DNA from 2 places in the Bradyrhizobium sp. 31Argb genome. Region 1 is predicted to be linked to the other one. Evidence: predicted binding sites of a transcription regulator. Region 1 holds the regulator's gene; the other holds the start of a gene.
What was found. Region 1 encodes PhoB, which activates phosphate uptake and scavenging genes when phosphate is short. Its sites were predicted from a motif close to TGTCATNNANCTGTCAT; they were not measured.
Positions count from the first base shown of each region.

Region 1 (3,409 bases):
CCAATCGCGCGTTTCACCGCTTCGATGTCGCCATGCGGCACCTGGTCGAAACCGTCCATCGGCGGGCCGAAGCCCTCGAGATATTTGGCGGCGCCGGTCGCGGCCAGCGTCGCGAGCGTGCGGCCATGGAAGGCGCCTTCGAAGGTGACGATGCGATAGCGCTCCGGATGCCCCTTCGAGAAGTGATAGTGACGCACGACCTTGATCACGCCTTCCATCGCTTCCGCGCCGGAATTGCAGAAGAACACGAAGTCCGCAAAACTCTGCTCGCACAGCCGCGCGGCAAGCTTCTCGCCGTCCGGGCTCTTGAACAGGTTCGACATGTGCCAGAGCTTCGTCGCCTGCTCCTGCAGCGCCTTCACCAGATGCGGATGGGCATGGCCGAGCGCGTTCACCGCGACGCCGGAGGTGAAGTCGAGATAACGCTCGCCTTTGGTCGAGATCAGCCAACAGCCTTCGCCGCGTTCGAAGCCGAGATCGGCCCTGGCAAAAACGGGAAGCAGATGCGACGTGGCGCTGTCGGTCATGGCGATCACTGAAGGGTTTTAGACAAGCCTTTCAGATGAGCCCTGGCGGCGTGCAGCGATGCAGACACGCGGCTGGAGCTCATCCAGCGAAAACAAAACGTGCCGCCTTTGCAGGGCGGCACGTAAAGGCATTCTATGCGCGCGGCGGGTGCTGTCAATCGCCACGAAGCCGCCAGGCTGCGCTGCAAAGTACCGGGTAATCCGCGGGTTTCCAGTGTAGTGGAAAAGCCCGATTGCAATCCCTAAATGTCGGAACATGTGGACGCATAGGCGCGGACTCTTGCGCCAGAGTCACGCCATATTGTAGCGTCTGGCCTGTCGGGTACGACATCTCGTGCGGCAGTTTTGATCCCTAGAGTCCTTTGTGTGCGGCGTACACGTTCGGGTGCGGTTTTCGTGCCCGGCGAGCCTTAAGGGATTCTGCCCGCAGGGATTTTTGAGATTAGGCATCGCAGCGCTGTCCCAGGATCGGCCGGCGCAACGCGAAGGGAAAGATGCGATGACGGTATTGACCTGGTCCGACGAACGCGTCGAGCAATTGAAGAAGCTCTGGGAAGCCGGGCTCTCGGCCAGCCAGATCGCAGCGGAACTCGGCAACGTGACGCGCAATGCAGTGATCGGCAAGGTGCACCGGCTCGGCCTCTCGGGTCGCGCCAAGAGTCCAGCCGCCACCGCACCGCGGCAGCGCAAGGCGCGTCCCGCACAGCCGATGATGCGCGTGGCGCGTCCGGTCTCCCGCGGCAACACCGCGCTCGCGCACGCCTTCGAGGTGGAGGTGGAAGCGGACCCTATCGCCTACGACAATGTGGTGCCGATGAGCCAGCGGCTGTCGCTGCTCGAATTGAACGAGGCCACCTGCCACTGGCCGGTCGGCGATCCCTCGAGCCCGGAATTCTTCTTCTGCGGCGGCAAGGCGCTTCCCGGCCTTCCCTATTGCGCGCACCACTCCCGCGTCGCCTACCAGCCGGCAGCGGACCGCCGCCGTCCGACGGTCAAGCCGTCACACGGCAAGTAAGCCGACGACAGATCGTAGCCCGGGTGAAGCGCAGCGTAACCCGGCAATGCTGTATCGGCAGGTCCAAATTTCCCCGGGTTACGCTTCGCTGCACCCGGGCTACGGATTGAGGTCGCCGAGTTACGACTGCTCGGCCTTCGCGAAGCGATCATCCAGCGCGTAGCCCGCGCCGCGGACGGTGCGGATCGGGTCCTGCTCGCGGCCGGGATTGAGCAATTTGCGCAGGCGGCCGATGTGGACGTCGACGGTGCGCTCGTCGATATAGATGTCGCGCCCCCAGACGCTGTCGAGCAACTGCTCGCGGCTGAACACGCGGCCGGGATGCTCCAGGAAGAACTCCAGCAGGCGATATTCGGTCGGGCCGAGATCGATCGGACGGCCCGAGCGCGCGACGCGACGCTTCTCGCGGTCGAGCTCGATGTCGCCATAGGTGAGCACGGTGGCGAGCCGCTCCGGACTTGCCCGACGCAACAGGCCCTTCACCCGCGCCAGCAGTTCAGGCACCGAGAACGGCTTGACGATGTAGTCGTCGGCGCCGGTCGCCAGTCCCCTCACGCGCTCGCTTTCCTCGCCGCGCGCGGTCAGCATGATGATCGGGAGCTGCTTGGTCTCCGGCCGCGCCCGTAGACGGCGGCACAGCTCGATGCCGGAGAGTCCCGGCAGCATCCAGTCGAGCACGACAAGGTCGGGAATGCGTTCCTTGAGCCTTGTGTCCGCATCATCTCCACGGGCGACCGTTTCGACATCATAGCCTTCTGCATCGAGATTGTAGCGCAACAGCGTCGTCAGCGCTTCTTCGTCTTCGACCACCAGAATGCGTGCGCTCATCGGCTTGGCTTCTCCTATAGCGGGATGACTCTCTGCCTGAATCGTCATCCCACTCTTCCTTTGATGTTTTGAGCAGGATCTTCTTCGGAAAACCGGCTTCGACTTTCCTGGATGTGCTCTAGTTGCCCGGAACGGTCGTGGCGAACGTCGTCATATCCCCCTTCGGCCGCTTGTCGGTCATCTGCTGACCCTCGATCATGTAGAACACCGTCTCCGCGATGTTGGTGGCGTGGTCGCCGATCCGCTCGATGTTCTTGGCGCAGAACATCAGGTGGATGCAGAACGAGATGTTGCGCGGATCTTCCATCATGTAGGTGAGGAGCTCGCGGAACAGCGAGGTGCAGATCGCGTCCACCTCCTCGTCGCTCTTCCAGACGTTCATCGCGGCCGGCAGATCGTGCGCGGCATAAGCGTCGAGCACGGACTTGACCTGCGACAGCACGAGGTCGGTCATGTGCTCCAAGCCGCGGATCAGCTTCAGCGGCTGGAAGTCGTTCTCCAGCGCGGCGACGCGCTTGCCCATGTTCTTGGCGAGGTCGCCGATCCGCTCGAGGTCGGTCGCCACCCGCATCGCGCCGACGATCTCGCGCAGGTCGACGGCCATCGGCTGGCGGCGGGCGATCGTCAGCACGGCGCGCTCTTCGATCACGCGCTGCAGGCTGTCGATCTCGATGTCGGAAGCGACGACACGCTTGCCGAGCGCAATGTCGCGGCGGATCAGCGCATCGACGGATTCGGTGATCATCCGTTCGACCAGCCCGCCCATCTCCGCGACCAGACGGGTCAGTTCCTGAAGATCGCTGTCGAACGCCTTGGCGGTATGTTCAGAAGCCATGATGTCCCTCCTCAACCGAACCGGCCGGTGATGTAGTCCTGGGTGCGACGATCGCTCGGCGAGGTGAAGATCTTGCTGGTGTCGTCAAACTCGATCAGTTCGCCCAGATACATGAACGCGGTCTTGTCGGAGACGCGCGCCGCCTGCTGCATGTTATGCGTGACGATCGCGATCGTGTAGTCCTCCGACAGCTCCTGGATCAGT
Region 1 covers NZ_JBEGDB010000201.1:1,618-5,026, forward strand. Annotated here, with positions in the region: gene AAFX91_RS29420 (aspartate aminotransferase family protein) at 1-527, opposite strand, end outside; gene AAFX91_RS29425 (GcrA family cell cycle regulator) at 1,027-1,542, shown strand; gene phoB (phosphate regulon transcriptional regulator PhoB) at 1,663-2,370, opposite strand; gene phoU (phosphate signaling complex protein PhoU) at 2,489-3,205, opposite strand; gene pstB (phosphate ABC transporter ATP-binding protein PstB) at 3,217-3,409, opposite strand, start outside.

Region 2 (3,409 bases), on a different contig from region 1:
CCTGCATGCGGCAGAAGTTGCGCGCGAACTTGAGATCAAGCGTATCATCGTGCCGACGGCGGCTTCGGTACTGTCTGCCTGGGGCATGTTGACCAGCGATCTGAGGTACGAGGTGAGCAGGACTCATTACAGCGCTGGCCAACGGATTACGCCCGAGGAGGTCAGGGCCATCTTCGCCTACCTGGAAAGAGAAGCCACGAGCCGTCTGAAGTCATGGTTTGGGGGTGATGTGGCAATCGAACGCTCCGCCGAGATGCGCTATGGCGAGCAGATATTCCAGATTGATGTCCCCCTAAACGGTCTTGATTGGACGTCGGAGAACATCGTCGATCGGATAGAGGAGCGATTCCATCGTCGCCACGAAGAGCTATACACATACTCGTCGCCGGATCAGGAAGCGGTGTTCGTCAATGCGCGGGTCGCTGCCGTAGGCGCTGTCCCGAGCGTCGGACAGGTCGCGCGCGGGCAGAAGACTTTGGCGCCCTGCAGACCAAAAGGAAGTCGAAAGGCATTTTTCGGCGAGTGGCGAGAGGTTGAAGTATTCGATGCGGATCAGCTTCGACCGGGCAACAAAATCGACGGCCCAGCAATAGTGGAGGCTGAGACGACGACCGTCGTCGTTGGCGAGGGCGATCAAATCGAGGTCAACGATCTGGGATGGCTCGACATTAGGCTCAGGTGATTAAATGACGAGTCTGCTCAGCGTTCGAGTCCGCTACTTCCGCTCTGGGTCAAAAATCCGACATGGCGGAAAGGCAGCTTATGGCGCAAAGCGGACTATCGTTGATTGACCTTGATCTTGTTGCCGGTTGCTAGCTCAAGCTTTACCATGATGGACTGGACTGATCCACGCTAGCTCACGTTGGCTGGCACTTGATGGAATTGACCAGGCGGCCGAGCGAACCGAGCGAGCGTCACTGAGTTCGCGTGCTCACTTTTCGAAATCCAAAACTGAGGTGTGGTCGCTTGCGAACTCAGGTGTTGCCAATCGGACAGTCCAGTTGTGCTTTAGTTTCGCGTCCGAGGCGCAACACCGTGTCCGATCTTCCGACCGCCGGTCCCGCTACTCGCCAAAAATAAAGCACCTTCTCCAACACGTCTGCGTGCTGGGAGGCAGCTTTTCAAACGATCTCAAGAGCAAGATCGGCCGCGATACCGATCACGCCGCCAACGGGCGATTCTCTCGAAAAGGCGGCGGCAAAGCCGCTCTTTGGGCGGCCTTTCTCAAAGATACTTATGGGCTTGAAGCGCACCTTATGCTTTGGAATATCTTGGCAACCCATTGATATCGCGACAAAAGAGACCGCCTTCGAACGCACCAAGGGCGTAAGCAATTGACACGAAAGGCGTTTTTGCTATTCGTCTACTCCCACATTGTTGCTCGCAGCGGATGTTACTACCCGCAAGTGTTCAGGGTTTCATTTTACGCGCTTCCAGCTGGCTTCTTATGAGTGGAAACGCCTCGAGCAGGGTCCTCGGCGACGAACTGGCTGATAGCATCGAACGCATGCAGGCGGTTCTTCTCCAGTAGCTCCATGTGCGTGCCTTCGCCGATTTCCACCCATCGCCGGTAGGGCGCCCACTTGAGAGAGCGGAAGAACTCTTGCGTCGACGCGATGGGCACGTCCCGGTCCCATTCGGCGTGCACCAGAGCGTGACGACTTTTCTTCGGATCGTCATCCCGCTCTAGCTCTTTGTTTGAGCATGATCTCCGCGCAAACGCTTCGCGTTTGTCGCGAGGGAAAACCGGTTTCCACTTTTCCGGATCATGCTCTAGGAGCACGGGAACGCGAATGTCGCTCGCGTCGTAGAGCGGCTTGCCAGAAGCTTTGGAACGACTGCGTTCCAGCTCGAAAGGAAAAGCAGACAGCTATTAACTTGGGAAAAAAGCATCAGTTCATAAGCTGCGGCAGCGATGAACCAAAAAAGCTCTCACCGAAGATGTTTTCTCAGTAACCGGTAGAGCGCATGGCATTGCGGCCGCCGGAGTGGGATCATCCCGGTCTTGACATCCAATTGTAACAGTCGCTGCCTAAGGTCTGGTCGATCAAGTGTGACAGTGTTGTGAAGGGTGGGGTAGATCCAGATGCCGGATGCGCTAGCTTTCGCGCAATACCGGGGCTTTAAGTGTTACCTGCCGCTGGCGTTGTTCACCTTTTTGCTTCTGGGAAGCAACTTCTCCTTCGCGCTTGATGGGTTGAAGAATTTCGACATCCCGTCGCAGCCTTTGGCAAATGCCTTGGTCGAATTTGCAGATAGAACCGGAATGGCTGCCTTGATCGATGCCGAACTGGCCAAGGGGCTGCAATCCTCGGCGATCAAAGGGCGCTTGCTGCCCGCAGACGCCTTGCGTGTTCTGCTGGCCGGGACCGGCCTCTCGATCCGCTATGCCGGTGCCACCGCATTCACGGTCGGCCCGAAGGTGTCTGAACAAGAATCCGGGGCGGCGCAGTCACAGAAGCAGCGTCCTGCCGACTACGATGCCTACTTCTCCCACGTTCAAGGGATGATCGAACGCATTCTCTGCCAAAATGATGAGACGCGGCCGGGTCAGTATCGCACTGCGTTTCAGATCTGGATAGGCGACGCCGGGACCATCCAGGCGCTTCATCCGCTTGGAACGAGTGGAGACGAACACCGCGACGAATCCATTGCCAAGTTCATGGCGAACGCCAGTGTCGCGCCACCTCCGCCGGGCCTGCCGCAACCTGTTACCATCGTGCTGCAGCCGAGGACGTACACCTTGACGTGTGCGGACATGCTTCATTCCCGCCAATGACAGAGGGATCGAGTATTCGCATGCGCGCCATCTTTGAGGCGGGGTATCGGCAGTTCTGGGAACGCCTTCGCCGCCGGTTGGGCTCGGACGCACTTGCGACCGAAGTGCTGCACGAAACCTGGCTTCGGATCGATAGCATCGGCGATGTCGGTGCAATACGACGGCCGGAATCGTACCTATTTCGCATGGCTCTTAACGTGGCCGCGGACAAGAAGCAGGCGGACAGCCGCAGGCTGTCTCCTGCGGAAGTCGAGATCGTGCGCCATATGATGGATGGGGTGCTCGATCCCGAACGTATCGCTGAGGCCCGGGATGAAGTGGCGTCGCTGGAGGCCGCACTGGACGAATTGTCCCCCCGCCGCAAGGCGATCTTCCTGCTCGCGCGGGTCAGCGAGATGAAGCATGACGACATCGCGCAGCGATTTAACATTTCAATCAGGATGGTCGAGAAAGAGCTTGTTCAAGCGCTGCGACATTGTTCGGCCCGTCTGGGAAGAAAAGTTATTCGCAGGTTCGGTCCCGGCGCTCGGAAAGAGTCTTGAGAGGGCGGGATGCACGAGGAAGATCCCACCATAACGGTTGACGACGGACAGGACATGCTTGAACGAGAAGCGCAGGAATGGCTTGTGC
Region 2 covers NZ_JBEGDB010000046.1:16,028-19,436, forward strand. Annotated here, with positions in the region: gene AAFX91_RS12065 (hydantoinase/oxoprolinase family protein) at 1-682, shown strand, start outside; gene AAFX91_RS12070 (hypothetical protein) at 1,424-1,783, opposite strand; gene AAFX91_RS12075 (STN domain-containing protein) at 2,087-2,779, shown strand; gene AAFX91_RS12080 (RNA polymerase sigma factor) at 2,800-3,321, shown strand; gene AAFX91_RS12085 (FecR family protein) at 3,331-3,409, shown strand, end outside.
Region 2: a site for PhoB is predicted at 2,007-2,023, ahead of AAFX91_RS12075 (STN domain-containing protein). Genes of this name have one in related genera too.